Regions from separate parts of the Chryseobacterium gleum genome, predicted to be linked through region 1. Evidence: riboswitches for the same ligand, from Rfam matches in the RefSeq annotation. Region 1 holds a riboswitch; each other region holds the start of a gene.
The links. Region 1 has a riboswitch for cobalamin ahead of EL165_RS09575 (acyl-CoA thioesterase). Riboswitches for the same ligand answer to the same signal wherever they lie in the genome.

Region 1 (7,969 bases):
TAGGTAATTTCAATCAGCGATAAAGATAGAGAAAACCTTTTGGATTTTTAATGATGGCTGGCAGAGAACCTTTTCAGACTAAAAATAATATTGTCAGGGAAACCTTTATCTTTCTTTTCTTCCAATAAAATGAAATCATGTTTTAATAGAATCCCTTTTGAATTTTCATTAAATTTATTCGTAATAGCCAGAATTTCGTCTAAATTCAATTCATTAAAACCAAAATCCAAAACCGTTTTCAAAGCTTCCGACATAATTCCCTGCCTGTGATATTCCGGCAGCAATTCATAGCCAACTTCTGCTGTTTTCCGGTCTTCAGAAAAATTCCAGAGACAGATGGTTCCGATAATTTTCGGCTGATCTTTTAAAGAAATTCCCAGATAGATGGTTTGGTTATTTTTAGTATTTTCTTTAATCGTCAGAATAAACTGGAGCGCATCGTAATTATTTTTAGGAGACTTCCTAATGACGAACCGATTGATCACCTCATTGCTTCGGATTCGCAAAATATCATCAACATGACTTTCGTTGATATCTCTCAGTAATAATCTTTGGGTTTCCAGTTTCATATTTCAAATTTAATAAAAGAATATCATCGGTTTATTTTTTAGTGTTAAAACTTTAAATCCCGGTTAATTTATTATGTAAATCTCTCAGATATACGTAATAATCAAAATTCTCACTAAATTTGCACTGTGTATATAGATAAAGAAGATTTAGACGAATTAGAGTTTCCGCAATTGCTCGCGGAAATCTCCCCATTTGCGTATTCTCCGAAAACAAGAGAAAAAATTCTTCAACTTCGTCCGATGGAAATAGACGAGGCAGAACTTTCATTAAAGAAAACTTCAGAATACCTGTCGAGTTTCGAAAGTTCAAATGCGATTCCGTTTGATGAATACGAAGATATTGAAAGTGAGCTGAAGTTGATGCTGATTGAGAACTACCGTCTGGAAAATGCTGCTTTCATCAAAATAAAAACCATCACGGAACAGATCGGAAAACTGCAGAAGTTCTTCCCTACCATGCCGGAAACATTTCCTACTCTATTGGAAGAGGTTTCTGTACTGGAATTCAGAAAAGATATCATTGAGAAAGTAGATAAGGTTTTTAACCGTTTTGGTGAAGTAAAAAATGAAGCTTCCCCAGCTCTGAAAGGGATAAGAACTGAAATCCAGCATGCTAAAAAAGCCATCCAGGAAAATTTCAACCGTGCGCTTACCACGTATGGACAGAGTGACTTTCTGGACGATATACGGGAAACTATTATTGATGACCAGAGGGTTCTGGCTGTAAAATCAGGATTCAAAAAAAGGGTTCCGGGAAGAACATTAGGAATTTCCAAAACCGGTTCCATTACTTACATTCAGCCGGACAGTGTTGTAAAGCATTACTTCAAGCTTCGTGAAAGCGAAGAAGAAGAGAAAAAAGAAATCGATAAAGTTCTCCGTAAGCTTACTGCAGAACTGGCAGAATTTCAACCTCAGCTATGGAGATACCAGGTGTATATTTTTGACCTTGACCTTACGAGAGCAAAAGCGAAATTTGGTGAACTGATTAATGGAGTTCTTCCGAAAATCAATCATCATAAAACACTGAGATTAAGAGATGCTTATCATCCTCTGTTATGGTTAAGAAACAAAATAGAGAATAAAACGATTCATCCACAGACACTGACTTTAACGGAGCATAACAGAATCATCTGTATTTCCGGTCCGAACGCCGGTGGAAAATCGATCACCCTGAAAACGGTAGGATTATTACAGCTGATGATTCAGAGTGGTATCCTCGTTCCGGTTCATCCTAAGTCTGAAATGTTTTTCTTTGAAAAAATCATGACGGATATCGGAGATAACCAGTCCATTGAAAACCATTTATCAACGTATTCATCAAGATTGAAGAAAATGTCAGGAATCATCCGTGAGGCTGATGCCAATACGCTTTTGCTGATTGATGAATTCGGTACAGGTTCTGATCCTGAGCTGGGAGGTGCGCTGGCAGAAAGTTTCATGGAGTTTTTTTATGATAAAAAGAGTTTTGCCATCATTACAACGCACTATACGAATATCAAACTGGTGATAGAACAGCTCCCAAATGCCCAAAACGCAGCAATGCTCTTTAATGAAGAAACATTGGAACCAATGTATAAGCTGGAAGTAGGACAGGCAGGAAGTTCATTTACCTTTGAAGTTGCAGAAAAGAATAAAATTCCAAGATTTATCATCCATTCTGCCAAGAAAAAGGTAGAGCACGATATTGTTAATCTTGATAAAACCATTGTAAAACTGCAGCAGGAGAAATTTGAGGTTGAGAAACTGAAATCCGACCTTGCGGAAAGAAAAGAATCTGTAGAGGATAAACGTGATAACCTTCAGAAGCTTAATGACCAGCTTCAGCAGAAACTGTTCAATTTCCAGAAGCTGTATGAAGAGGAACACCGTAAGCTTCAGTTCGGAAATAAGATCGAAGCATTTATCGACAGCTATACCAAAGGAAAATCCAGAAAGGATGTTGTAAAAGATTTTGTGAAGCTTCTTGAGCAGGAAAAATTCAGAAAATTAGGTACTGATAAGGATGAATCCAAACGTCTGCAGGTTGTTAAGAGAAAAATTACCCAACAGTTGAAAAAAGAAGAAGTGATTGAAAAAATTGCTGAGACCAATGAAAGACTGGAGGAAAAACGTAAAACTGACCGTGCTGTGTGGATGAAAGTCGGGCAGCGTGTCCGTATTACAGGAAGCACCAGTGTTGGAACTATTGAGAAAATCTCACGTAATAAAGTAATCGTCAATTACGGAACTTTCAAAACAACCATTGATGCAGATGAACTTGAAAGAATTTAATTAATCTAAGGATTAATTTATGCAAATAAAGAGAGAGAATACCAGAAGGTATTCTCTCTTTGTTTACTTCTTAATGAATTTTAATCGGGCTATCTTTTCTTTGTCTTTCAGCTGAATAAAATAAACTCCTTTTGGTAAATGATGTACGTCTATTTTATAATTATAAATTTTCCCTTCTCCAAATTTCTATCCTGCGGCGTTATAAATTTCATAATCTGTTATTTCTGAAGCCCCTGAAAAATTTAAAATATCAGCAACAGGATTGGGATAAGTATTTATTTCACGATTTACTATCTCACGTTCATTAACATTCAAACTTACAGCATCAATAAATTCAACTTCATAATCCTGTATTTCTGCTGTAGGTCCACAATTTGAAAAATAAGGTGTTGTATTAGATATGACTCTCATAGCAACTTTACAGTCTACTTGTCCAGCTTGTTGGGGTACACTAAAAGTTGCCACAGGATTTATATCTGTACTATTACTTGAGTAGAGTATTCTTTCGGTAGAGTCAAAAGATCTATCTCCATTATAATCAATCCAAATCCCTATAGTTGTTGGATTTTGAGCAGCTGGTCCGGCTTTAGTAGCAGAAATAGTATTGTTGCTGCTTCCACGAACTAATTTGACTTTGCGAGTAGAATCCGAACGATAATCTGCATAAGCTTTTGTTCCTGTTGAATTACTAACCATTGCAGGTAGGTCTGTTGCATTAAGTGTTACATTTGATGCATATAGATAAGGAGTAATTGTTGCTGTAGAATTTTCCATACAGTACCACATAGGAGTTGTAAATATAACAGGAGCTGAATATCCTCCTCCAGCCTGCACATAACTTACCTTTACTTCATAAGTAGTACACTGTGTCAAATTAGTAATAGTTATACTGCTGCTTGTAGTATAAGTTGTACCACCTGATCCTGGAAGACCAACTTTATTATAAGATACTGTACTTCCTGTACCAATTTGAGGAGTCCAGGAAACGGTAACACTCGTAGGGGTTATATCCGTAACCGTAACATTTGCTGGCGGCGGCAACAATGCAATTGTATTTTCTTTCCCCTTCAATACATTACATTTATAAAATGAAATAATGAACAAAAGAAATAATAGAACTAGTTTTTTCATGATTATAGCTTAAAATATTAATATCAAATTTAGTCAAATTTTAAATAAAATTTAATGAAGTGTTCAGAATATCATTTTTTTTAAGTGATGAAAATGGTAATATATTGTCTTTATTTTCTTTTTAATACATTTGAAATTCGGATAATAGATATCATACAACTATTCATAAAGTATTGAACGTGGCCAGAAACTTTACTATTCTTTGGATCTTTTATAAAAAGATACTGATCCCCGCCTTATTGTTTTCATTACTTATTTCTTTTCTGCTACCCCACAGGTTTGAAACATTTGGATTAAGTTTTCTTTTAATCTTACCTCTTCTCCATTACTTTACTTATGAAGTAAGGTTTAAAAATGAATATTACTTTTATGCCAATTCAGGTTTTTCAAGGACGTTTCTTTGGGCAGGAACAATAGTATCTGGGATTATTGTAAAAATTATAATATTATTTTTATGAGCAGACTGCATGTTGATAGCGTAACAAAATCTTTTAATGAAAGGAAAATTCTGCAGGATATTTATATAGGATGCGAAACAAGACAAATCATAGGTTTATTAGGCCGAAATGGAAGCGGAAAATCAACACTATTGAAAATCATCTTCGGAACTGAATATGGTGATACTCATTTTATAAAATATGACAACACTATTTTAAAAAACATTTCCGACAGAAAAAAACGAATCTCCTACTTGCCGCAGGACCTCTTTTTACCCAAAAATATAAAAATCAAAAACCTGGTTCCTCTTTTTTGTAATCAAAGAAATACTGAATTACTTTTTAATTCAGAGTTTGTACATCCTTTTCTTCATGATAAACCTAAAAACCTTTCCAAAGGTGAGCAGAGAATTATTGAAACCCTGATGATTATTTATTCTGAAGCAGATTTTATTTTACTGGACGAGCCATTTCACAGTCTTTCTCCGAAGGTTACTGAAGAACTAAAGAAAAATATACTTCAGGAGTCAGCACACAAAGGATTTATTATTTCTGATCATAATTTTAAAGATGTTCTGGACATTTGTGAACTTATATATTTGCTTTCCGACGGCCATCTGAAACAAATACAAGATTTAAATGAACTGCGGCGGTATAATTATCTTCCGAAAAGCATTTAATTTATATATTTGAAGGATCAAAAAATTATCATGATGACTTTTATAAACAAAGCATTCTATTTATCTGCTTTCAGTATTTTTTCTTTGGCCTTTGTAAAGGGGCAGAATAAAGTTCCTTTCGGAGTGGTAAAAGCTGAAGAAGGATATGCCAATGTGCGGGTTCATAAAGACAATTACAGAAAAATTGTGGACAAGATCCGTATGCGCAAAGGCGATGTATTCGTTTATGTAAAGCCTGCTCCTGGAGAAACAGAATGGATATGGATCAAATATCCGGAAAAACAGGATGATGACAAACCGTTTGTACGTTATGAAACACTTGATAAAGAAGGAATGGTGAATAAAGAGCGTATTGCTTATATTGACCAGCTTCCCGCCTATACCCCTTCCAAATCCAAAAACGGAAGATCACTTATTTTCACAGACAATTCTGATCCTAAAATTCCTATTGCCCAAAGAAGCAAAGTAGTAATTGATATTTATCCTTCCAATGCAGGATACCGTAAAAAGGAAAAAGATGCGGAAGGAAAACTCCTTACCATTGATAAAGTAAAACCCTGGGGAATCGGAAATGATCTTCCCGAAGGAATGACTGAAATCAAATCAATCAGAGTACAACAGCCAGGAAGAGGTTCCGTTTTTGTAAGAGAAGCTATCAAAAATATGTTCCAGCCTACCATGGATTTTGAGAATGTTGGAGTAACTTCCCTGGACAACGATAATATTTTTCTTTATATGATCAACGGTTCAGGTGAAAACAGATATACAACTCTGTGGACCATCAAGAAAGGAAGGGTAATCAGCCAGATTATTTTCCATAATCCGGAATAAATTCATTATTTTTGCATCCGAAAAGTTTTTATACTTATTCATCACAGAAATTGGTTCTGCATCACTGCAGATTAAAAGGGAACCGTGTGAAAATCACGGACTGTCGCGCAACTGTAAGTAACTGAAGTCTTTATCAAAGATCCACTGTGCGAGGCATGGGAAGGAGATAAATGATGTTACAAGTCAGGAGACCTGCCTTTTTCTTAAACATGTAACTTTCGCGATCTGAAGTTGTATTGATCTGATGAATTGTTTCAGGAATTCCCATAGTTCCTGTCATTGTTCTGTTGTTTTGATATCTCTCATTTCGCTTTAATTAATAATGATATATGACTACAGAAGAAAGAATTGAAGCATCCGAAACCAGAATCTTTAAAGCGGTTTTCCCTAACACAACCAATCATTACGATACCCTTTTCGGTGGTACTGCTATGCAGCTGATGGATGAAGTAGCTTTTATCACCGCAACCCGTTTTGCCAGAAAAAGAGTGGTAACGGTAAGCAGTGACAAGATCGATTTCAAAAAACCTATTCCTGCCGGAACTATTGTGGAACTGATCGGGAAAGTTTCCTACGTGGGAAAAACCAGTATGAAAGTAAATGTTGAAATTTACACTGAGCAGATGTACTCCTACGAAAGAGAAAAAGCAATTGTAGGTGATTTTACTTTTGTAGCGATTGATGAATTCAAGAAACCAATTCAGATACTATAAATACTAAATATTCGGGCGGCCTTTGGCCGCCCGAATATTTTCCAAAACACTATAATATATCTTCATTAAACACTGATTGGAATTCATTACATTTTTCTTTAATTTTAGCCCTCAGGAAATTATTCCTACTATTTCCCTAAACTATAGAAGAACTAATATTACATGAAAAAAATTATTTTAATCATTACACTCATCCTTTCGGTATCCCTAACAGCACAAAAAGACGTAAAAATTGAACTCCCGGAAAGCTACGAACTGGGAAATATTATTTTAGCACTCACAGAATACGGTAAGACAGATCCATATGATGTTCAGAAAATTCCTCCGTATTATGATGAAATTATATCCTATTTTGAGCCTGTAAAAGATCACCCTCTGCTAAAAAAAGTAAACTATTCCAGAAAAGACTGGAAAAAATTCCTGGGTTTCCGAACTGATTTTTATGCGTTTTCTTTTGATAATGCAGGTATGCTTAAAAGAGATTTCGCATTCAATTCATTTGGCCCTAAAGAAGTGGATGAAAACCTGGAACTGATTAATGATTTTGTGAAGAAATCAAATTACAGAACCTTTTATAAAAATCATCAACAGTTTTATAATACCTTAATTGATAACTATAAAGAGTATTATTACATCAATGATACCTATGCTTTTTTGGATAAAATAGCAGAAAAACCAGCCAATGAAGGAGATAAGAAATATATTATCGCCATTTCTCCTTTGGTAGGCGGACAGAATTGCCATAGAGATATTAACAGCTCCTTAACTGTTGACTTTCCTAATATCGGAGAAGATCTTATCCTTGGAAATTTAAAAGATAATCTAGCAAGAAGGATTCTTGATAATCACACTGTATTTTCAGAAATTGATCATGGCTATGTAAACCCTGTTTCAGATAAATACTCAAAAGAAATAGCAGCAAGTTTCAATCTGGCAAATTGGGATAAAAACTCAGGATATCCTGGGATCAATTCATTTAATGAGTATATGACATGGGCTGTTTATGACTTATTTATCAGAGAAAAATTTCCAAAGGAAAAAACGGATAGTCTTTCCGCTATCTATCATAAAGTGAATATCCGACGTGGTTTCATTGCTCAGAATTTATTTTCCGAAAAGGTTATTGAACTTTACAAAAAGCATAAAAGTCTGGACAAACTGTATGCTCCATTATTAAAATGGACGAAGAAAACAGGAAAGAGAATCTCACAGCCTTCCATTGTCAATGCCAACAATAAAGATTTTAAGAAAGCAGATACAAACAATATGGTGGTGCAATTCACAGAACCAATGAAAAAGACAGCCACTCTTCAGTTGAGACTATTTGAATATGT
Region 2 (7,969 bases), 130 kb from region 1:
TTCGTTCAATGTTTCTAAACTCTTATTGAATAGTTCCATCTGCTGATATTGAATGGCAACAGAAATAAGAACACTTGCCTGGCTTTTGAAATCGTTGGTTTTCTGCGAGAGTTCCTTAGCTTTTAAAATATACTTTAAAGATTCCTCGAAGTTTCTTTTGGCAATATTCGCTGTGGAAAGCAGCATGTAAATATCAATGGATGTACTGATATCCGGATTTTTCTTTAATAATTGTTCTCCGGTTTTAATGGTATAATCGGGGTTGTCATAAATTTCAAGCCGGGCTTTTCTTATTAATTCACGATCCGGTATTTTCTGAGCTTTCATACCGATACAAAAAGACAGAAGGATTGAGGTTATTATTTTAAAAAAGAGTTTCATACAGTTTTACTTTTACTGATTTCCTGAATATAGGTATTAGGAGACATCCCGGTGACAGACTTAAAGACCGTAGTAAAGGCACTGTGCGATGAAAACCCTGAATACTCTGCAAGATAGCTCACTTTATAATTGAGAAAAGTAGAATCATTCTTTAATAATTGTACAATATGATTGATTCTTAGTTTGTTGATATAGCCGTTAAAATTTTTCTCCTTGTTATTAATAACTTCTGAAAGGTATTTCGTATTAACTTCCATTTGAGAAGAAAGCATGGATAACGACATATTTTTATTCAGATAATGACCGGATTTTTCGAATTCTTCAAGTTTGCGAAGAATCTCATCTTCTTTTTCCCTTGATATTTTGGTAGAACCGGAATCTTTTGCTGTTGCAGTAACCTTCTCTGGAATGGCAGACTGAGACTTGCGACTGATCTGTTTTTCAAAGAAATCAAATTGTTTTTTTAAGTCTTTACCTTTACTTTTAATACTTAAAAAATAAGCGAATAGTCCCAAAATTATCAAAGACAAAATGAGCGCTAACGGCCAGAAAGATTTAACAAACATCAGCTTTTGAAATTCAATATTTTTATTCTGACTGGTTTCCACAAGTTTTACAAGATACCGTATTCCTTCCCTGGAACTGGCATCTGTTTTTGTTTTTAAATCATTGTAAAGTTTATTGTACTGGTGGTACTTTGCATCATCATGAAGTGCATAATAGCTGCGGGATAATGACTCATAGATTTTAATTTTTAAATTATTGAAAGGCAGATCTTCAATCAGTGAAAGTCCGGCTTCCAGCTTTTCAACAGATGCTCTGTAATCCTGCTTCAGAAAATAATATTGAGATAGATTTTCATAGGCAAGACCTAATAGAAATGGCTGGTTTTTCTGATGCTCAAGATCATCAATAATACTTTTTATAAGAGGTTGATATTCGATAAGTTTATTTTGTTTCAGCAGATAGGAAGAACGGAAAATCCTGTTTTCCAGTTTTAATATTTTATTTTCTTCATTCTGACCGCTGAGGTATTGATTGCTTTTGTCCAGATTTTGCAGCGCTGTGGGATAATCCCGGTTGATCCCTGAGTTCAAAGCCTGAAGCTGATACAGTTTTGCGGTAGTAACTCTTAGAGTCGCATCGTTACTTTTAAGAAGTTTCTGATCAGACAGGAGATAACTGATAATTCTCTTAGACTGATTGTATAAACCCAGATTCTGATACTGATCAGCAAGGTTATAATCACCGAAGATCTGCATAAAATAAGAAAGATTATTGTGTTCAGGATCTTCTTTTTGAGCAAAAATATTCACAGATTGTACATAATCACCTTTCATGGCAAAAGCCTGGGAAATAATATTCTGAAGGATCATTTTGTGTTCTGTGTTCTGATCGCTGACAAGAATTCCCTGAGTGTAGCTGATGCATTCGTCAGAATTCTGATAGAGTTTCAGAAATGCCTTATCTGCCAGGATAGTAAAGTCAGGACCGGATTGTGCATTGGTAATAAGGGAAAAGCCAATGAAAATAACAAGGAGAATTTCTTTGCTATGATCAAATAATTTTTGAATGAATACTGGGTTGTTTGTGTTTTTTTGAATAATTCGGGTAAAATCCATATTCAAAATAATATTTTATTATCTGATTGATTATTAATATTTTAAAAATTATATTCTTTTGAAATTCACGAATTATGAAAGTCAATTTCTTTGGGTGTGGTAAATATTATATTAATATTGTTTTCACCAATTAAAAAATCTAAATATAATAAAATATGAAAAAATTTTACAAAATGTCAATGAAAATATTAACAGCTTGCCTTTTTCTGAAATTGGGTATTGTGAAAGCTCAGCTTACTGTAATAGGCTTGGGAAATTATAATGTAGGAGCTGTTTCAGATAATGGAGTGGTAAGCTTGCATACAAGTGCAGGAGCTATATATAAATGGAATGCATCGGGAGGACTTGTACAGATAGGTTCAATATCAAACGGATATCCTGCTGCGGGCAGAACCATAGTTTCGAATGACGGGACCAAGATCTCATCTTCCGTTACAAATGCTGCAACAGGTTTCAATGAAATCTCGACTTATGATGTAGCTACGGCCACATGGGTAAACAGGGGGGGCTGGTTCCTACCGGCTGGGATGGCAGTGTAAGTTCTACCTGGGGAATGACAGCTAATGGCAGTACAATTGTGGGGCTGGGATTCCTGACGGCAGCTAACGCACATGCTGTGAAATGGGATGAAGTAAACGGAATGGTAGATCTGGGAAGTATTGTTCAGGGACGAAGCTCCAGGGCAAACGCAATCAATGCTTCAGGAACGGTAATTGTAGGATGGCAGGACGAATCAAACGGTACCAGAAGTGGTGCGAAATGGCAGGATGGAGTGGAAAGTTTTATTACAGATAACAATGGAAATAATGTTGGAGAAGCGGGAGGTATTTCCGCAGACGGAAGTACGATCATCGGTTCAGCCAATCCTAATCCCTATGTTTGGAATGCAGTAAGCGGACTTACTTATATTACGCATCCTAATGCATCATTCAGTTTCAAGGGAGGCGCAACAGGAATTTCAGGGGATGGAACTAAAGTTATTGGATATTACAGAGCATTCGGAGCACCTCCAATGTCTGGCGAGGGTTTTATATGGACCTCTGCCACCGGAAGAGTTAATCTGAATGATTATGCGGTATCCTTAGGAATTGCCACCAATGGAGTGACGATGGGACTTCCTCTGGCTATTTCTCAGGATGGGAAGAAAATTGCCGGAATGGGTGTGAATGCTTCCAATCAAATGGTTGCTTTTTATCTGGATACATCTGAATATTTATCAGTGAATGATGAGGTAAAAGAAAAAAACAACATGGATATTTATCCTAATCCGGTTACTGATATTCTATATTTTAAAGGCACAGGAAAAATAGAGAAGGCAGAAATTTATAACTTGGTTGGACAAAGGGTGAAATCATTCAATACTGTAGAAGGACAAATTGATGTTTCATCCTTGTCAAAAGGAGCTTACATTCTGGAATATTCAGTGAAGGGAGAAAAGCAACAAACTTATAAATTTATCAAAAAATAACATATATAAATAGTAAAGTAGTGGGATGAATGGCTGTTTTCAATATTGAAAACGGCTGTTCTTTTTTGTTTACGTACCCAAAAGATAACATTTTTAAGGCGAAGCACGGTTTTTTGGTGAATACACATAAAAAACTATCTTTGCAAAAATTTTGGTTTCCAGTATTTTGGAATGAAAAGGGAATCGGGTGTAACTCCCGGACTGTCCCCGCAACTGTAAATCGCAACACAAGTTTCTGCAAAAAGCCACTGTTTAACAACGGGAAGGGGCAGAATGCGAAAGTCAGGAGACCTGCCAGGATTATAACAAAAAACATATTGCTTTCGGAGGAAAAGTAAAAAGGTATGGATATAAAAAGATCTTTAGTACTGCTTTTTTCATCTTATGGTTGTTTTCTTTTTGGACAAGAGAAAACCATTGACACTATTTATGTCTTCGACAATCAGATGAACAGGGTGAAGCTTTTTCATCCCGTAAAAATAATTTCAGCAGAGGATGCTGAGAAGAACTCCAGCAACCTTTCGGAACTTCTGAGATTTCAGTCACAGGTATTTATTAAGGAAAATGGCCGCGGCGCTGTTTCTTCACCTTCTTTCAGGGGAACTACCGCCCAGCAGACTGCATTTGTATGGAACGGAATTAATATCAATTCCAATTTTCTCGGGCAGGGAGATATCAACAATATCGCATTGTTCGGGTATGATCAGATCGGAATAAAAGCCGGCGGCGGAAGTGTTGTCTATGGAAGCGGAGCCATTGGGGGAAGCATTCACCTGAATAATACCCTTGATTTTAATAAAGGCTTTCATGGTTCCCTGTTTTCTGAAGTGGCTTCCTTTAATACTTATAATAATTTTATAAAAGGTTCTTACAGCAATGATAAGTTCAGTTTTAAAGCTTCAGGAAATTATTCTGTAAGTGAAAATGATTATAAGGTAAGTGACCTTAACTACATCAATAGAAACGGGAATTATTACAATACAACGTTCAATGTAGGTGCATCCTATAAAATTACGAACGATCATAAAATTTCATGGCAGAGCCAGTTTTTTGATTCTTCACAGCATTATCCTGTGTATGAGGAAACAGGAACAAAAACTAAATATAAAACGCAGAGCGTAAGGAGCCTCCTTTCCTGGGACTGGAACAAAACAAAGTTCAGCAACTCCTTAAAAGCCGCTTATACAGAAGAAAATTTCCAGTACTTTGGTTCGTTGACCCAACCTAAATCCAGCAGTGGAACAGGGAAAAATTATATCTTTAAAAATGATTTTAATTATTTCCTGAATTCAAAATGGAATTTTAATCTAATAGGAGAATTTCAGGTCAATAAGGGAGAAGGTTATCAGAACGGGATATCCAGTGTCAGCAGAAATATAGGATCAGTTTCAGGATTATTACGATATTTTGCAACGAAAGATCTGCGTTTTGAAGGTGGATTTAAAAAAGATTTTGTGGAAGATGTAAAATCACCGTTAATGTATTCTTTCTCCGGAAAATGGAGCGCTGCAAAATGGTATGATGTGAGCATTAACGTCTCCAAAAACTTCAGATATCCTTCATTTAATGATATTTACTATGAACCGGGTGGAAATAAAGACCTAAGACCGGAAACCTCAACTCAGGTAGATATGACTAATGAGTTCAAAATGGGAGATTTCAGGCTTAGCTTTTCTCCTTATTATATGGATATTACAGACCTTATTGTATGGCTGCCAACCGCTAAAGGATACTGGCAGGCTTTTAATGTTAATAAAGCAGAATCTTACGGGCTGGAATCTCAGCTGTCATTCAGCAAGCAGTTGGGAAATCATAAAATCCGGGCGAATGCAGGGTATTATTATGCAAAATCTATTGATAAAGAAACCAACATGCAGAGACCTTATGTTCCTATACACAGAGGAAACATTAATGTGGATTATGAATATGGTTTCTTTAAATTTTTTACCCAGTCACTGCTGAACGGGGTTACCTACACCACAAGTGATGAAAAAAGGTCAGAGGCTATAGATCCTTATTTTCTTTTAAATATGGGTGTTTCTGCAACTCTGGCAAAAAAGTATACTTTAGGATTTAAAGTGAATAATCTAACCAATACCTACTATAAAACCGTTTCTTTCTATCCTTTACCGAAAAGAAACTATAGTGTGTACGCAGCAATAAATTTTTAATAATTAAAATTGAATAAATTATGAAAATAACTAAACTTTTAACTGTCTTATTTGCAGTGGTACTATTGTTTAATATTTCTTCATGTACAAGTGACTCTGCCGAGTTTGACGTTTCTCCGATCACTTACCAGAACGGATATTTTATCTCTAATGAAGGTAATTTTAACAGCCAGGGAGCTAAAGTAACTTTCGTTACGAGAGATTTAAGCCTTAAGCAGGATGATGTATATGGTTATAACAACAATAAAGAGATCCTGGGTGATGTTCTTCAGACGATTGGCCTTAACGGGAATAAAGCTTATCTTGTTTTGAATAACTCAAACAAAATTGTTGTAGTAGACCGTTACACATTTAAGAAATTGGGAGTAATCACACAACAGCTTGATAATCCGAGAGGAATTGCTTTCGCTAATGACTTTATCTATGTTGCTAACACTAATTTCAGTGCAAATACTCAAAGTATAACTAAGTATAAAGCTTCTGATTATTCATTTGTAAGCAAAATTAACATGACTGAAGTTTCTGATAAAACAGTAGAAGCGGGAGGAAATATTTTCGTACAGAATGCTTCATCAGGATATGGAAACAAGATTACTTATATCAATACTTCCAACGACAGCAAAACTGAAATTACCGTTCCGAATGGTCAGATTGGAAATACTGTCTCTTACAAATCCAATGTTTATACAATTTCTTCAACAGCTACAGATTCTTATATCTATAAGATTTCAGGTACCGGAACCCTTACACCGGTAATTACACTGACAGGAATTCCAAGTGCAACCAACCTTCAGATTGATAATGATAAATTATATTTCAGCTCAGCCAATAAGGTGTATACAACAAGCTTAACTGCTCCGACAGTTCCTTCCAGTCCATTATTAACAGCTGCAGATGGTGGTCCTTATTTTACATTGTATGGATTTAATGTTATTGACGGAAGAATTTTTGCTTCTGACGTAAAGCAGTTTACACAAGAAAGCGAAATGGTTATATACTCAGCAGCTACAGGAAGTAAGATTGTTACCGTGAAAACAGGAGGTATCGGTGCTAACGGAACTTTTGTAAACCCATAATAATTTTTTATTTTTTCATCATTTGTGTTTTTTTCCGGCCGGTTTCGAAGAAACCGGCCGGCTTTGTTTTCATAGTAAGCAAAAAAATCCGGCGTGATGGAACATCACGCCGGATTTTTTTATATTTTATAATCTTGAATTATATTGTTAATCCCAGTTTTTCAGCTTCAGCAATTACAAACTTTGTAGCTTCTTCTTTTTCATTGGGAATTTCACCCTCCAGGATTGCTTCTTTTACTTTCTCCTTTAAAATACCGATTTCACGGCCCGGCTTAAGATTGAACATTTCCATAATCTCTTCACCGGTAATAGGCGGCTGGAAGTTTCTTACCTGATCCTTTTCTTCCACTTCTTTGATTTTTACCGCCACATATTCAAAGTTTTTTTTGAACTTCTCCTGTTTTCTGGAGTTTTTCGTGGTAATATCTGCCTTGCAAAGGGTGAAAAGATCTTCCAGGTTTTCTCCGGCATCAAATAAAAGTCTTCTTAAAGCAGAATCTGAAGCGTCATCAGTGATCAGAGCAATGGGCCTTGACGAAAGCTTTACCATTTTCTGAACATATTTCATGTCACTTCCCAACGGCAGTTTTAGTCTTTGGAAAAGTGTTTTAACCATTTTTGAGCCTAAAAACTCATGTCCATGGAACGTCCATCCTGTTCCTTCCACAAATTTTTTGGTTGGAGCTTTTCCAATATCATGAAGCAAGGCAGCCCAACGCAGCCAAAGGTTATCTGTATTCACGGAAATATTGTCAACGACCTCCAATGTGTGGTAAAAGTTATCCTTATGTGTTTGTCCTTCCACTTCTTCCACACCCTTCAGTTCAATCAGTTCAGGAATAATCAGCTTTAAAAGACCGGTTTGTTCCATTAATCTAAGACCAACAGAAGGTTTTTCAGAAAGCATGATCTTGTTGAATTCTACCATGATCCTTTCCATAGAAACAATCCTGATTCTTTCAGCTTCCTGCTGGATAGCTTTCAGAGAGTTTTCCTCAATTTTAAAATGTAAAGTAGAAGCAAAACGCACCGCTCTCATCATCCTTAAAGGATCATCAGAATAAGTCTGCGCAGGTTCCAGCGGAGTTCGTAAAATTTCTTTTTCAAGATCATCAATTCCATTAAAAGGATCGATCAGTTCTCCGAAATTATTTTTGTTTAAAGAGATAGCCATCGCATTGATCGTAAAATCTCTTCTCTTCTGGTCATCTTCCAGGCTTCCGCCCTCCACTTCAGGCTTGCGGCTGTTTT
Region 3 (7,969 bases), 1.9 Mb from region 1:
CCCCCTTCCGTTTTCCATTTAAAGTGTCCGTTTTTATCAAAGCAGTACACAAATCCCATGGAAACGTAATTTCTGGCATCTGTGATGTAGATATCTTTTGTAATGGGGTTTACGGCTATTCCGTAAGGGGTTTTAATAGCGGTTTCATATTCTTTATCAAAAATACTGTTGGCGATGATCTCTTCTGTTTTCACATCAATGATCCCGAATGATTTTTTATAGCTGTGGGTATTGTAATTGAATTCATTGCCGTAGAAATAGAGTTTATCATTAACAATTGTCATTTCACTGATTGAGAGATGAAAATTTTTCTTGACAGCTCCTGTTGATGCATCTATTACATAAAGGTTGGAAGGAACATTATAATAGTCTCCTCTGGAGCTCACATACAGATCACCGTAATTGTCTTTTTTAATGTGATGAAGATTAATGGCAACTTCTATTCTTTTAATTTCTGTAAAAGTATTCAGATCGACTACGGAAACTGTATTGTCATAATCAGGCGCTTTGTATCCTCCGGAATTGGCTACAAATAATGTATTTCCTACAATTTCCATTTCTTCAGGCTGGTATCCTACTACAACTTCACGCTTGATAGTGAGAGATGTTGTGTCAATTTCCACTACTTTTCCTTTTGGGGCTTTCGGGTTAATCGCTACCGGGCCGGCATAGCTGCTGGCATAAGCTTTCCCGTTTTTGAAAGTAAGATATCTGCAGTTTTGCAAAGGAATTGAAGTAATACGTTTCGCGGTTCTGGCATCCAGCACTTCAATTTTGTTGGAAACGTTAACAACAATATAGAGTTTGCTACCATAGATTTTAATATCATTTCCCACATCTCCCAGTTCTTTTACCACATTGGGATTGATTTCCGCATAAATATTTCTGAAATAAGTTCCCTTCGTATAATCAAAAAAATCGAGGGTACATTTGTTACTTCCCATATTGCCCTCATTCAGCATATAAAAACCTTTTATGGCTGTATTTTCTGAGGGAAGCCCTTCCACCACTTCCTGGCGTACAATAATATCATCTGTACGGCATGACGTAAGAAAAGCTAAGACAAGAAATAAAAAATAAAAGTTTAGTTTTCTCATAGGGTGAAGTTTAGAATTAGTTTAAAGTTTCTTCCGGGCATCGGATAATTGATGACCACATCATAGTATTGATTGAAAATATTATTCATCTCAAGGCTTACTTTAAATTGATGATTCGCCCAGTTGAATTTTTTCTGAACAGAGAGATCATGCGTATACCAGGGCTGCACATAATTGTACTGAATATTGTCCTGGTTCACATCATATCTTTCTCCCACGTACATTGCACTGTAATTGAAACTCCAGTCTTTATAATCTGCCATCAGACTGAAAGATCCGCTATGCCATGGTGTGTAAGGAATCTGATTTTTGTAGAAAGTATCTTCAGGATCACTCACATCTCTTGCACTCTGATAAGTATAGGAAAGCAAAGGTCTAAGAGTTACTTTTCCCAGCTGAAGTTCTGTCTGTACATTCACATCAGCACCAATGATTTCAACCATTCCAAGGTTCATCATCAGCCAGCGGAACATGCTTCCGTTGGGAGCGGCTACAATTTTATCCTGTACTTTATTGTAGTAACCATCTACTTTAGCATAAAAGGTTTTAAAGAAACGATTGGTATAATTCTTCTGATAGGTAAATCCAAGGTCATACTGATTGGTAAATTCAGGTTTTAAATACGTGTTCCCGATATTGGTATAATACAGATCATTAAAGGTTGGAAGTCTGAAGATTCTTTTATAAAATGCTCTAAGGGTAAGCTCAGGAATGATCTCCGGCTGATAACTCATAAATACGGCTGGCGTCCATTCTCTGGCATCTCCCGGCCTTTTGTTTTTCCTTACTTCTTCAAATGTAAAGGTTCCCAACAGGCTTCCCAGAATTTTGAATCTGTTCCACTGATAGGTTGTTGCCAGGGCTACCAATGTGGTATACCGTGTAGGATAAGAAAAGTTATCCAGATTAGCATCCAGATTATTGTACTGAAAATCCCCACTCAGACTGACATCCCAATTGGGAGTAATTGAATAAATATTAGATGAAGAAAGATAAAGCTCCCTTTGAATATAGGTGTTATCAGTATGAATAATAGACTGCGAACGAACCGTATCCATAAAATGGGTATAATCATAAGCGAATTTAGCTTTTAGCTGAGTTTCGAATTTCGGGAACAGCTTTTTCCTAAGATTGGCCTGTACAAAATAATTCTCATCGGAAAGTCTCGCTCCTCTTCCTCCAAAACGGCCATTCACAATGGGAGCCGGCATTCCACGGTCTGAAATATAACCATACCCTCTGATATTCCAACTTCCGTTATTTAAAGTTCCGTTGAGAGAAGTTTCAAAACGTTTTGCTTTGATATCTGAGTCCTGTCTCTTTGCGATGGTATCATATGCCTGCTGGCCGTCCGGGTATTTCTTGGCATACCGGAACCTGTAAATTCCGTCACTCTGCATAAATTCTCCGCTGAAGCTGGCAGAAACTCTGTCTGAAATCTTCTGTTCCAGCCTGAATGAAGGATTAAAGAGATCTATGGAAGCACTTTTGGCTCTTATCACAAGATTGGTTTTTCTTGTTCCTTTAAACAGAGGAGTTTTAGGCTGTAAATAAATAGATCCTGAAGAACCGAAATCTTTTGCAGGTTGAAAAATCTCACTTTTCTGTCCGTTGTATAATGATATTTCTTCAAGATCATCCAGAGAATATCTTCCGAGATCAACAAGTCCGTTCTGGGCATTCCCCAATTGAATTCCATCATAGAAAACCCCTACATGCTGGCTTCCCATACTCCGGATATTAATGGTTTTTAAACCACCTAATCCGCCGTAGTCTTTAATCTGGACACCTGAAAAATACCGTAAAGCGTCAGCAACAGAGTGACTATTCAACCTTTCCAGCTGCTCGCCTTGTAATGTTTGTGCAGGAAGGATTTCTTTAAAATTCTTTTTATAAAGATTGATTCCTTTAATAGTCTCCTCCTGAAGACTGTCTTTTTTCTTAGTTTGGGAAAACAAAAGCTGAGATGTTAACACCAGTATGGTGAAAACAGCTTTATGAATTGCAGAAGTAGTTAGTTTTGCCACCATTAGCTCATTTAGGATAATGATGACGCTAATGGATATAAGAATACAACGATAAAGCACAGCTGTCACTGCACAGAATCATTGATGTCCTAAGCTTTATTCCACGAAAGCGTCAAACGATTATTATCTGGCAGGTCTTCTGACTTACTCCATTTTTGAAATCCTTCCCATTCCTAAAAACAGTGGATATATTCTTCAAAAACTTTGGTGCGGAGCTTACAGCAGCGGGTCTGTCCCGGATTTGCACCGGATTCCCTTTTAAGAGCTTTTTACGGCTCACCAAATTCCGGCAAAGATAAATAATTATTCCTAATACCCAACTAAAATCATGATTTATAAACAATTAAAGCTCCCGAAGGAGCTTTAACATGATTCAACAAGAGTTTCTTTTTAAATTCCAATATTCAGAAAAATACTGAATCTTGATTTGGCTTCAATATCTCCTCCTGCCAGATGAGTGTACATGGGAAGCATGATTTCACTTCCCAGGCTCAGCTTTTTGTAGGAAGCTTCAAAGCCTAATTTTCCGTACAAGGCACTTCCTGCAGTATTCGGTAGCGCTTCATCAAACTGTTTATTCTGAGCATAAACTTCTCCCTGAACTCCGGTTTTTACAGAGAATATAGATTTTTCGTTTTCGGCAACCTGATAAAAACCTGTCGCAGCATAGTTCCATTGGTTGCCGAAACGGTAATTTTTCTTGTTCTCTGTTTTGATCGTATAGTCTGTATTAACCAATACTGCTACCTTATTTTTCTGAAATTTGTAATTCAAAGCGGCCTGATAATCCCAGCTTCCGGTCCCCAATTGAAAACTTGGATTGACACCGGATGCTCCTTTCTCATCAAATTTTCCCAGAGGAATTTTCACACCCAAGCCTCCGCTCAGATGATGGAAATTATCTTTAGAACTCATCAGCTGATAAATTCCCATCAGATTCAGGTCTCCTATCCCATTGATTTTAATATCTCCCTGCATCGTTTTCTTTTCATGGAAATGGAAGGGCAGACTCGCATAAACACTCAGTTTTTTCGTCAATGGAATCTTCCCCCAAAGCTGCAGGGTATTAAAATAATGATCCTGCGTAAGGTCTTTTACAAATAAATTCTCTTTGGCTTTGTAATGCTGGGCGAAGTATTTGATTCCAATAAACTGTGGATTCAGCAAAGATTCAAAACCGGAAGATCCGTTTCCTGCAGCACAACCACAAGCATCACAATCATCATCAAAATCGAATCTGCTAAAGGTCTCCGGAGTGCTATAAGCACTGTCTCTTATGGTTTTTGCCTGATACTGATTCAACAGGATCAAACTTAGTATCATTATAATCTTCTTCATGTTTCTATAAATTATTCTGCAAATTTTGAATTGGATATAAAACTTTTATCCGATAATGTTTTCAGGAATGCAATGATCGATTGTTTTTCCTGACTGTTCATGGCAATTCCTACATGACCGTTCTGTTTCAAACGGGGATCAAGATTGGGATTATCTTCCACCTGATCTGAATAGAAATTGAGTACTGCTTCCAAAGTGTAAAACCTTCCGTCATGCATATAAGGTGCAGTATATTCCACATTTCTTAAACTTGGAACCCGGAATTTCATCCAGTCGACCTGATTGAGAGTAACCCTGTAACGTCCGGCATCCTTGAATTCTGTATTGTAATACATTCCTGTATTTCGAAAACTTTCATCAGTAAATAGTTCTCCGCTATGACAGGAAGCACATTTCTGATTAAACACTGCCATTCCCTGAGATTCCGTTGCTGTCAGCTGTTCTTTTCCCTGTCTGAATCTGTCATATTTTGAATCTGCAGAGATTAAAGAAGCCATAAACTGTGATAATGCCTTTAGAATTCTTTCACCGGTAATGGTTTCGTCTCCATATGCTTCTCTGAACAGTTTTTTATATTTCTGATCGTCTTTTATTTTCGAAATGGCTTCCGGTATAGAGCTGTCCATTTCGTTCACGTCGGTAATCGGGCTGATGGGCTGTTCATTCAGATTATGAATCACACCGTCCCACATATATCGTTTCAAAAAAGCCATATTCTGAATAGGTGGAGCATTCCGGATTCCTATTCGGTCATCCACGCCATGGCTTACAGTATGGCCGTGGTGGGTAAAAGCATTTTCCTGGATATGGCAGAAGCCGCATGAAATGGTATTATTCCTGGAAAGCCTGCCTTCATAGAAGAGTTTTCGTCCCAGCTCCACTCCGTTTTTTGTCACCGGATTGGCTGATTGATTAAAAGTCATTTCCGGAAAATAAGACGGAAACTGCAGGTTGTAGGCTTCATCCTTTTCCAATGGCTGGATTACCTCATCGGAACATGAAATACAGCTTAATACAAATACAAGCAGAACCAGTATCGTTTTGATAAAAAAATTAATCATTGTGAACGTGGTCTACTTTGAACATTTTTGTAAGATTATTGGTAACGTCTACCAGATGCTGGTTTGAACCCATCAGCATGTCATTGGCTGCAGTAAGAGTAAGTGCTTTATCTCCGCTCAGAAATTGGTTCAGGTCCGCCAGAATGTGAACAGATGGACGAATCTGTCCTGTAACTCTTGCTGTTGTAGGAAAGCTCAATGTGATTTCCCGATAAAGGTCCGGTGTATTATTGGCTGCAGTATTGCCCATATTTCCGGTATGATTCATGAATTCTTTAGCTGGAGCATCCGTACCATATTTCCCTTCCAGCTTTACAAAAACGTAGCCGGCAGCCCATGACCAGGACATTCCTTTCTGCTTGGCTTTCGTCCAGAATTCAGCCTGCCCGTCCTGGCCTAATAAGTAGGCTTTCTGACTGATTCCCAATCCGAATCTTATTTTTTTATAATTGTTTTTCGGAATACCATCCAGATTAAGATAGATAATTCCGGCTACGGCATCTGCCTGATCGACAATAAATGCACCTTTATCAGGATTGTTTTCATTGTATTTAAACTCGTTTCCGTTCTCGTCTATCAGTGCTATATTACTGATGACGTATTTCAAAGCAGAAAAATTATGTTTCTGACCGTTGGAAGAGGTCTGAACAGTCTGATTCAGGACGATGTCTCCTACGTTATTAAATCCGTTTTCAAACTTGATCTGAAGTTTTCCGGGCGTAGTATCCTGTGAATTTTCGTCATCCCTGCTACTTTCGCAGGCTGTAAAGGATAATAAAATAAAGGCACTAAAGAATAGTGATAAAAATTGAGAAATTTTCATTGTTGATTTTTTAAGTTGAATTAATTTGAATTGCTGCAACAGCATCGTTTTTACTGTAAAAGGCACAAAAATTCCCACACTTAAGCTATATTAAGTGATAAGCTTTATGCAGAATAACAAGAACACTTAAGCTTTTAAAAATCAAAGATTTATAATTTAAATAAGCTTTTGTGACTTTTACGATTGAATAGTGATAGTTTTAACTTAAAAAACCGGTGGTTTGAAAATATGGGTTAGAAACAGGAAAGAATAGGCTGTTTCGTAAGTGAAATTAAAACTGAAAAACGGACGTCTTTCCGTAGTATTGATCGCTGTAGTTTCAGGAAGAATATAAGTATCTAGTATTTTCTGTCCTGAGTTTTTGAGTTTCTGAAAAGGGGAAGATTCTGAGTCATTGGTTTTAGCCAATTCTTTACTCAGATAACATTTTCCATTACAGTGAATCTCCGGTCTGTTTTTATTAATACAGAGAACTTTAGCGATATAATCATAATTTACAGCATACTCTACTACGGGCACCAAAGGTCTTAGCACCATGTAACAAGTAAAAAGTATGCTGTAAAATAATTTCATCAGATTATTTCTTGCTTAGAGCTTCGTCATATCTTCTGCTGATTTCTTTCCAGTTGGTAACATTCCAGATTGCGGTAAGATAATCTGCTCTTTTATTCTGATATTTTAAATAGTAGGCATGTTCCCAGACATCAATTCCGAAGATAGGAGTTCCTTTTTCTTCTACGACATCCATCAGAGGGTTGTCCTGATTTGGCGTTGAGGAAACGAATAGTCTTCCGTTTTTATCTACAGAAAGCCATGCCCAACCGGAACCGAAACGGTCTGCTCCTGCTTTTGCCATTTTTTCTTTAAAAGCATCCATACTTCCGAAAGTTTCATTGATTGCTTTTGCCAATTTTGCAGAAGGCTGTGTATTTTTCTGAGGCGTAAGAACCGTCCAGAACAACTCGTGGTTATAATGCCCTCCAGCATTATTTCTTACTGCCGCAGGCAATTTTGATACATTGGAAAGAATCTGAAACAACGTTTCTTTTTCCTGTGGAGTTCCTGCAATAGCTTTATTTAAATTGGCTGTATAACCTGCACCGTGCTTCGAATAATGGATTTCCATAGTCTGTGCATCAATAGAGCCTTCCAGTGCATTATAAGCATATGGCAGAGGGGTCTGCTTAAACTGAGCCAGTGCAAACTGAGCCGCAAAAACTGCACTTAAGGCAGCTATTTTCATAATCTTCATAACTTTTTTGTTTATGGTTGAACAATGTTTTATTTTTAAGCTGGAAGATGGGAGATGGAAGCTGGAAGTAATCAATGTCATAACATCAATTCATCACTTCTATTTATCTTTACAGCCATCTCAAAAATCGCCAGCGCTGCATCGTCTGGAATAACTTCCAGCTTCCGGCTTCCCTCTTCTCTATTTTAATAATTTCTTAATATCCTCAATCAGGATTTCCCTGTCCGGATGGTATTTTCCCGTCAGCATAGGTTTTTTACCTTCCGGATCTTCATAATTTAATCCTGAGTAATAAAGGATCGGCATATTTTCTTTATTATATCTGCACCGGATGTTTCCTTGCTGATCTACCAGAGCAATCATTCCGCTGT
Region 4 (7,969 bases), 1.8 Mb from region 1:
GATAACGATGGACTGGATAAAACCGAGCTTTCAAAAACCTATAAGTTATTAGGAGGCGGAGTTTCTGCTGATATGGGAGCTATGCCGAAATCTCAACTGGCAATTGTTCCGGGGCAAAGCCATGTCACTGTGATGATGCAGACCGCAACAATTCTGAGCTATCTGAATAATTTTTTAAAATAGTTTGATGATGAATCCAAAATTTCAGGCAGGAATTAATATCGCCATAAAAATTCCTAAAAGTAAATATGAAAAAACCGTTGCTTTTTATAAAGATATTTTAAAACTGGAAGTAGAGGAAAAGCCGATTAGTAATCCTACCGTTTCAAGGACTCATGAAGTACAGTTCGGGAATAATGTGATCTGGTTAGACTGTGTAGACAATTACACCCACTCTGAAACCTGGTTACAGCTTACGGTTCCTGATGTAGAAGCAGCAACACAATATTTACGGTCAAACGGAGTGGAAACCTGTGATGAAATTGAGTCGCTCCCTGAAAATATGCATTGGATTACTGATCCGGCAGGAACGGTTTTTAATTTACAGCAACATCAGGAAATTTGAGTTTCTTCATAGCAGGTATATACTGAATTGTATAATTTTAATACCTTTAGCCATCGAATCATTTTTATTAAACTATGAAAACGACACCTTTTACCTTCATTGTAACCATCTTTTTTCTGGCATTAAGTGTAACTGCATTTTCCCAGAAAACAGCAGCTTTAAATTCTTTATTAGACAGCAATTCAGAATTTATTTTCCCGCAGACAACCGATAAAATCTCAAAAGCATTGAATATAAAGCCAGTTTTTTATGAAGATGCCAATGAAGAAAGATATGTGAAATGGCCAATGAAGACAGGGCTTGAAATGTATACCAGCCCAGGAAAGGATCATACAGTTAATGAAATGTTTTTCGTTACTTCAGACAACAGACCTGTAGTAGTAGAAGGGCTTCCTTTTGGTCTTATCATGAACAAAAGTACATTGCAGGATTGTAAAACAAAGTTCAGTAAATATGGTACAAAGACGCAGAAAATGGGAGCAGGAAGCGAATTCCCCGGAGGATCAAAACTTGTTTTCAAAAAAGGTAAACATTATGTCACATTGCAGTTCGACAGTAAAAGCCTGTTAAAATCATTAAGTTTAACAACAGAAGTTATCAATCCGGCAGTGAATTAATATGAGCCACAAAAAATATTACAAAATCCGTCATTATTTGACGGATTTTTATTTGTAATGTGAACTTTAATAAAGTTTATATTGTCAATCCATGGTTGTTTTTTACTTCAGCCATCACAAAAGTGCTGTGGGTGCTTCCTATAGAATCTACAGAGCCCAGTTTATTGAATACAAAATCCTGATAATGCTTCATATCTCTTACCTGCACCTTCAGAAGAAAATCAAAATCCCCCGAAATATTATAGCATTCGGCAACTTCTTCTATTTCCAGGATTTCTTTTACAAAATCATAGCCGACTGATCTGTCATGAATTTTCAGCTTGATCTGACAGAAAACGGTAAAACCACGGTTGAGCTTTTCTGCATCAAGAACGGCAGCATATCTTTTAACGAAGCCTTCCTGTTCCAGCCTTTTTACCCGTTCAAAAACCGGAGAAGCAGAGAGGTTTACTTCCTTAGCAAGTTCTTTTACGGTCAGTTTGGCATTTTTCTGGAGCAGCCTGAGCAGCTGTAAATCCTTATCATCGAGTTGTTCCACAGAATATTATTCTTTAAAATTATAAAAACAAACAAATATACAGGATAATATGCTTTTAATTATAACTTATAAAGTTTTATTTGCTTAATTATTTTGTTTTAGCTAAAACTTTATTCTGTATTATTAATTTTACCCAAAATTAAAAACTTTTACAGAAGACAGTTGTTGAAAGTAAAAGTACAGTTCTTTAGAGATACTTCATCAAACAGAAAAGGTTTTACTTAACGTAAATTAATAGGGAATCGTGTGCAAATCACGAGCTGTCGCGCAACTGTAAGTAACACACCAAAGGTTTCTGTCCTTGCATATCCACTGCCAAAAGCGGGAAGGATGACAGAAACTGTTACAAGTCAGGAGACCTGCCTTTACTGAATTGACATTGCTTTCGCGGTCTGAAGCTTTTAGGTCATACAGATGATATATCAGACAAGTACATTTTCTCTTGTGGGAAGCTGTAGTGTCTGCTATGCCATTTTTCCTGAAATTTCTATTCGTTAAGCATTAAGAAGCATTTAAAAAGACTTTACATCAAGTTTTAATATAAAAGTTTAAAAAATGCAAACTCACATTCTGGGCTACCCGCGTATTGGTAGCAAAAGAGAACTCAAAAAAGCCTGCGAGCAGTATTGGTCAGGTAAAATCCTTCCGGAAGAACTTCTGAATACAGGCAGAAATATCTGCAATCAAAACTGGAATATTCAGAAAGAAGCAGGGATAGATCTTATCCCGTGTAATGATTTCTCATACTATGATCAGGTTCTGGATATGAGCCTTGTGGTAGGCGCAATCCCGTCACGTTACCACGAAATAGTCCTTAAAAAGAATAATTCTGAGCTGGATCTTTATTTTGCCATGGCAAGAGGATATCAGAAAGAAGGACTGGATATTACAGCGATGGAAATGACCAAATGGTTCGATACCAATTACCATTATATTGTTCCCGAATTTTATAAAAACCAGCAGTTTAAACTAAGCTCAGACAAAATTTTCAATGAATTTGCAGGAGCAAAGCAGGCAGGGATCAATGCCAAGCCGGTGATTATCGGGCTCGTTTCTTATCTGTTGTTAGGAAAAGAAAAAGAAGAAGGATTTGATAAGCTGGATCTGGCCGGAAACCTTCTTTCCGTATACTCGGAGATTTTAACCAAACTTCAGGATCAGGGCGCAGAATGGATTCAGTTTGATGAACCCTTTTTGGCATTGGATTTAACAGAGAAGGCAAAAGAAACATATCATTTTGTATATGCTGAAATAAGGAAACGTTTTCCAAAACTGAAATTTATTATTGCCACGTATTTTGAAGGGTTAAAAGATAATACATCCCTGGCTGTCTCACTTCCTGTGAATGTGTTGCACATAGATCTCGTAAGAAATCCTGAACAACTGGATGATATTCTGGACGTTATTCCTGAAAGCCTAAGCCTGTCATTAGGAGTGGTTGACGGAAGGAATATCTGGAAAAATGATTATGAAAAGTCATTGTCTCTGATAAAAAAAGCAGTGAATCAATTAGGTTCTGAAAGAATTTTAATTGCACCATCCTGCTCACTGCTGCATTCGCCTTGTGATCTTGATTTTGAAACCAGTCTTAATCCTGAAATTAAAAACTGGCTGGCTTTTGCCAAACAGAAAGTAACGGAAATAGTAACGCTTAAAGAACTGGCGTCAGAAACGGAAAGTAAACAGATTCCTGAAGCATTTGAAGAAAATAAAAAAGCAATTGAGAGCAGAAGAACTTCTCCTCTTATCCATAATGATCAGGTGAAGCAGAGGGCAAATGCAGTTACTGAAAAAGACGCCCAAAGAATCAATCCCTTCAGAATCCGTAAAGAACAGCAGCAAAAAGTATTGCAGCTTCCTTTATTCCCGACAACAACTATCGGGTCGTTTCCGCAGACTGCAGAAGTCAGAAGCTGGAGAGCAAAATTCAAAAAAGGAGAACTGACAGCGGAACAGTATGACGCATTACTAAAAGAAGAAACGCAGCGAACAATCCGCTGGCAGGAAGACATCGGGATTGATGTGCTGGTTCACGGAGAATTTGAGCGTAATGATATGGTAGAGTATTTCGGAGAACAGCTGGAAGGTTTTGTATTTACTAAAAACGGCTGGGTGCAGAGTTACGGAAGCCGTTGTGTAAAGCCTCCTGTAATCTTCGGTGACGTTTCCCGCCCAACTCCGATGACGGTTTACTGGTCTCAGTATGCACAATCCCAGACTGGGAAATGGGTAAAAGGAATGCTTACAGGTCCTGTTACGATTTTACAGTGGTCTTTCGTTCGCGATGATCAGCCACGTTCGGAAACATGTAAACAGATTGCATTGGCGATCCGTGATGAAGTGGTGGATCTGGAAAAAGCAGGGATCAGAATTATTCAGATTGATGAACCTGCGATAAGAGAAGGTCTTCCGTTAAGAAAAACCGACTGGCAGAACTATCTGAAATGGGCAGTGGAAGCCTTCAGGATTTCAGCAGGTGGAGTAGAGGATGCTACCCAGATCCATACGCATATGTGCTATTCTGAGTTCAATGATATTATTGAAAATATTGCTGATATGGATGCAGATGTGATTACGATAGAATGTTCCCGTTCCCAGATGGAGCTTCTGAACGCTTTTGCAGACTTTAAATATCCGAATGAAATAGGTCCTGGGGTATACGATATCCATTCACCAAGGGTTCCGTCAAAAGAAGAAATGATTGAGCTGCTGAGAAAAGCCCAGAATGTAATTCCTGCCGGCCAGCTTTGGGTAAATCCGGACTGCGGGCTTAAAACAAGGCATTGGGAAGAAACTGAAAAAGCTCTGATAGCAATGGTAGCAGCTGCTAAAGAGGCTTCTGTAGAATATGCACTTTAAAAAACTTTACAATAATTAGATTCAAATCAGATCGTGTTATGATTTTCATGACACGATCTGATATTTAAGGGTTAAAACCTGGATTAAATGTAATATCCTGCTCAATTTTTTATTCTATTTTGCCTGTAACGAACTTGGAGGGTAACCAAACTGCTTTTTAAAGGCAAAAGAGAAATGAGACAAATTTTCAAATCCGAGATCCAGATAAATCTCAGAAACTGATCTTCCCTTTTGGGTTAGCAGAAAATGGGCTTCCTTTAATCTCCGGTACTGCAGCCACTGTCTTGGAGGAATACCGAATATTTTCTGAAAATCTCTTTTAAAAGCAGATAAACTTCTTCCTGTTAAATAGGCGAAACGTTCTACATTGACATTGAAGTGAAAATTTTTATTCATAAAAGATTCAATATCAATTTTATGAGGCTCTGAGAAATCAAATAAAACATCTTTAAGACCGGGGTCGTAATTCAGCATCAGAAGTAATGCTTCCTTTTGTTTGAGACGCAGCAGTTCTTCAGATGAAGGTAATTCCTCATAGGCAAGCAATGAATACATAAATGAAGCTAATGCCTTTTGACTGGGTTTTATATAGGCGGGTACATTTTCTTTTTTCTCCGCCTGATATCCATATTCGCGGCTGAAATCCCGTAAGAGCGCTTCATCAAAATAGAGGGTTACAGTTTTGATTTCGCCATCTTTTGGAGGATATTTTGCAAACTTCACCAAACGGTTTTTTCTTGCGGAATAAAGTTCGCCTTCTTTGAATATCGTTTTCGTGATCCCATCATTCAGTTCCATTTCTCCGGAAAGAACAAGCCCCAGACTGTGAATCCGGGAAAACTGTTCTCCTTCCCTGAATTCTGAAAAATGACAGGAATAGTTTATTGGAAAAGGAATATTATGTTCACTCATGGCTCAGCGTGTTATTTCTTGATCAGTTCTTTTTTTCAAACTTACAAAACTTTTCAGCATCATCACAGCAGAATGCTCCTGGAACATTGTACTGTGATGAATATATTTTTTTATACAATAACAGCCTTTGGTTCCAGATAAGCTTCCAATCCGAATACCCCATATTCACGTCCTATCCCGCTTTGCTTAAAACCACCGAAAGGTGCATAAGGATCATGTGAAAATCCATTGATACAGATTCTTCCGGCGTCAATCCGGGCTGCTACACGTTCTGCATGCTCCTGATCAGACGAGCTGATATAAGCTGCCAGACCATAAGTAGTGTCATTGGCAATAGCAATGGCTTCCTCTTCATCAGCATAAGGAATAATAGATAATACAGGACCAAAGATTTCTTCCTGAGCAATACGCATATCGTTGTGTACGTTGGTAAAAATAGTTGCCTTTACAAAGTTACCGTCTTCAAGACCTTGCGGCTTACCTTCACCACCTGCCAGCAGAGTTGCACCTTCTTCCTGTCCCACACGGATATAACTTTGTACGCGTTCAAATTGTCTGACACTTACCATTGGTCCTACAAGTGTGTCTTCTTCATCAGGTTTTCCAACTTTTACCTGTTCTGCAGCTTTTTTAGCCAGCTCATTTGCCTCATCCAGCCTGCTCTGAGGGACAAGCAATCGGGTAGGGGCAATACATGCCTGCCCGTTGTTCATATAAGCTCCGAAAACAGCCATAGGAATAGCTTTGTCAAAATCCGCATCTTCAAGGATAATATTGGGAGACTTTCCTCCCAGTTCCAAAGTCACTCTTTTCATGGTGTCTACAGCGCCTTTGGCAATCGCTTTTCCGGTTAAGGTAGATCCGGTGAAGGAGATCTTAGCGATATCAGGATGCTGAGTTATTTCTGCTCCGACTACGTTTCCTAATCCGTTAATGATGTTGAATACCCCTTCAGGTAAACCGGCTTCATGGAAGCATTCTGTCAGCAGCTGGGTTTGTGCAGCACTCATTTCACTGGGCTTGATAACGGCGGTACATCCGGCAGCAATGGCAGTTGCCAGTTTGTTGCAGATAAAGCTGTTGCTCGCATTCCAGGGTGTGATGATTCCTACTACACCCAGGGATTCAAAACGTACTTTAGAATGTCCGGCTGTTCTTTCGAAATCATAAGATTCTAAGGTCTTGATCGTAGTTGTAAAGGCAGAGATTGCATTCTGAACGCTCATCCTGCAAAATTGTAATGTTCCTCCGTATTCATTGACCATGACGGAAACAAGTTCGTCTTCCCGTTTACTTACCGCTTCATGCAGCTTTTTAAGAAAATCAATGCGTTCCTCTTTTGTTGTTTTTGAAAATGTTTTAAAAGCTTTTTTCGCGGCTGCGACAGCCATTCGGGTATCTTCCTCATTTCCGAGAACTACTTCGCCTGTTTTTTGATTGGTAACCGGACTTATAAGATCAAAAGTTTCTGTTCCTTTTGGCGTAACGAATTCGCCATTGATGTAAATTTTATTAATCTGATTCATTTTGATGATTTTAATACCCCAAAGTTCGTCAGAAAAAGAAAGGACAGGTTTGTTGTAAGGTTCAATTTTTGTTTGTTGTATGGCTCATTTTTTAACCCTAAAAATATGGTGCAAATTTCCCTGCCTGAAATTGCATGTAAAAACACACTGTTCTTCAATAAAATTAACTACTTTTATCATAACCAAGTAAACAATTTGTTTTGAGAATAACTCTTAAACTTATTATCGCTTAGTATCAGTCTCAGTAACCACAGGCTGATCGTTCTTTCGTTTGGGTAATTCTCTACCTGAACAGGTTCTCATTTCATCATATTATTTATTGCAATGCCTGTAAAAGCAGCTGTGTCTGTATTTGTCTGTAATAATGACTAAATATACAGCAAACGACCTTAAATAAGTTTCGGGTAAAATCAGATGTATCTCAACTTTACTGCAGTGTGTGAATAATATGGGAAAAATCCTACAAAGAATATTAAGCACAACTATAAGTAATGAGTACAAAACATATATGGGAGGTAAAAGCAAAGAATACTCCCTTACTAAAAAAGAAATGCAATCATTGTAACAGCGACAGATTTCAATGCAGTGACAAATTCAGACTGAATGCTCAGAAAAAGAATATTGATATATGGCTGATTTACTGGTGTGTACAATGCAATAACACCTACAATATAACTGTATTTTCAAGAATAAGGACAGAATCTATCAGTAAAGATCTGTTTGATAAGTTTTCAGAAAATCATTTGGAAACAGCCTGGACATATGCATTTTCACTGGAAACAATAAGAAAAAATAATGTGGAAACAGATCCGGAAAGTGTAGAATATGAAATTATCCGTGATGATCTTTCTGTTGAAGACCTGACAAATATGAAAAATGAAATGATTTCGTTTCAAATGAAATATCCTTTTGATTTTAATGTAAGGGTTTCAACAGTTATAAGAAAATGTTT

Region 2: linked by a shared signal. The riboswitch ahead of EL165_RS10165 (TonB-dependent receptor plug domain-containing protein) and the one ahead of EL165_RS09575 (acyl-CoA thioesterase) in region 1 are both predicted to bind cobalamin.
Region 3: linked by a shared signal. The riboswitch ahead of EL165_RS18025 (TonB-dependent receptor plug domain-containing protein) and the one ahead of EL165_RS09575 (acyl-CoA thioesterase) in region 1 are both predicted to bind cobalamin.
Region 4: linked by a shared signal. The riboswitch ahead of metE (5-methyltetrahydropteroyltriglutamate--homocysteine S-methyltransferase) and the one ahead of EL165_RS09575 (acyl-CoA thioesterase) in region 1 are both predicted to bind cobalamin.

The regions. Positions count from the first base shown of each region.
Region 1 is NZ_LR134289.1:2,089,544-2,097,512, forward strand. Features, by position in the region: gene EL165_RS09545 (GNAT family N-acetyltransferase) at 48-569, opposite strand; gene EL165_RS09550 (endonuclease MutS2) at 696-2,843, shown strand; gene EL165_RS26635 (T9SS type A sorting domain-containing protein) at 2,907-3,011, opposite strand; gene EL165_RS09560 (fibronectin type III domain-containing protein) at 3,030-3,974, opposite strand; gene EL165_RS09565 (ATP-binding cassette domain-containing protein) at 4,429-5,091, shown strand; gene EL165_RS09570 (hypothetical protein) at 5,122-5,922, shown strand; cobalamin riboswitch at 5,957-6,136, shown strand; gene EL165_RS09575 (acyl-CoA thioesterase) at 6,252-6,635, shown strand; gene EL165_RS09580 (DUF4932 domain-containing protein) at 6,798-7,969, shown strand, end outside.
Region 2 is NZ_LR134289.1:2,224,314-2,232,282, reverse strand. Features, by position in the region: gene EL165_RS10180 (tetratricopeptide repeat protein) at 1-381, opposite strand, end outside; gene EL165_RS10175 (helix-turn-helix domain-containing protein) at 378-2,003, opposite strand; gene EL165_RS26295 (hypothetical protein) at 2,159-2,542, shown strand; gene EL165_RS10170 (T9SS type A sorting domain-containing protein) at 2,494-3,471, shown strand; cobalamin riboswitch at 3,607-3,784, shown strand; gene EL165_RS10165 (TonB-dependent receptor plug domain-containing protein) at 3,816-5,642, shown strand; gene EL165_RS10160 (YncE family protein) at 5,663-6,718, shown strand; gene EL165_RS10155 (CCA tRNA nucleotidyltransferase) at 6,858-7,969, opposite strand, start outside.
Region 3 is NZ_LR134289.1:3,977,076-3,985,044, reverse strand. Features, by position in the region: gene EL165_RS18030 (YncE family protein) at 1-1,097, opposite strand, end outside; gene EL165_RS18025 (TonB-dependent receptor plug domain-containing protein) at 1,094-3,127, opposite strand; cobalamin riboswitch at 3,237-3,423, opposite strand; gene EL165_RS18020 (transporter) at 3,515-4,462, opposite strand; gene EL165_RS18015 (cytochrome-c peroxidase) at 4,474-5,523, opposite strand; gene EL165_RS18010 (MbnP family protein) at 5,516-6,346, opposite strand; gene EL165_RS18005 (hypothetical protein) at 6,551-6,919, opposite strand; gene EL165_RS18000 (superoxide dismutase) at 6,924-7,598, opposite strand; gene EL165_RS17995 (SCO family protein) at 7,779-7,969, opposite strand, start outside.
Region 4 is NZ_LR134289.1:267,393-275,361, forward strand. Features, by position in the region: gene EL165_RS01195 (alpha/beta fold hydrolase) at 1-183, shown strand, start outside; gene EL165_RS01200 (VOC family protein) at 188-565, shown strand; gene EL165_RS01205 (hypothetical protein) at 640-1,182, shown strand; gene EL165_RS01210 (Lrp/AsnC family transcriptional regulator) at 1,259-1,720, opposite strand; cobalamin riboswitch at 1,916-2,101, shown strand; gene metE (5-methyltetrahydropteroyltriglutamate--homocysteine S-methyltransferase) at 2,276-4,579, shown strand; gene EL165_RS01220 (helix-turn-helix domain-containing protein) at 4,694-5,491, opposite strand; gene EL165_RS01225 (aldehyde dehydrogenase family protein) at 5,602-7,017, opposite strand; gene EL165_RS01230 (DUF1062 domain-containing protein) at 7,509-7,969, shown strand, end outside.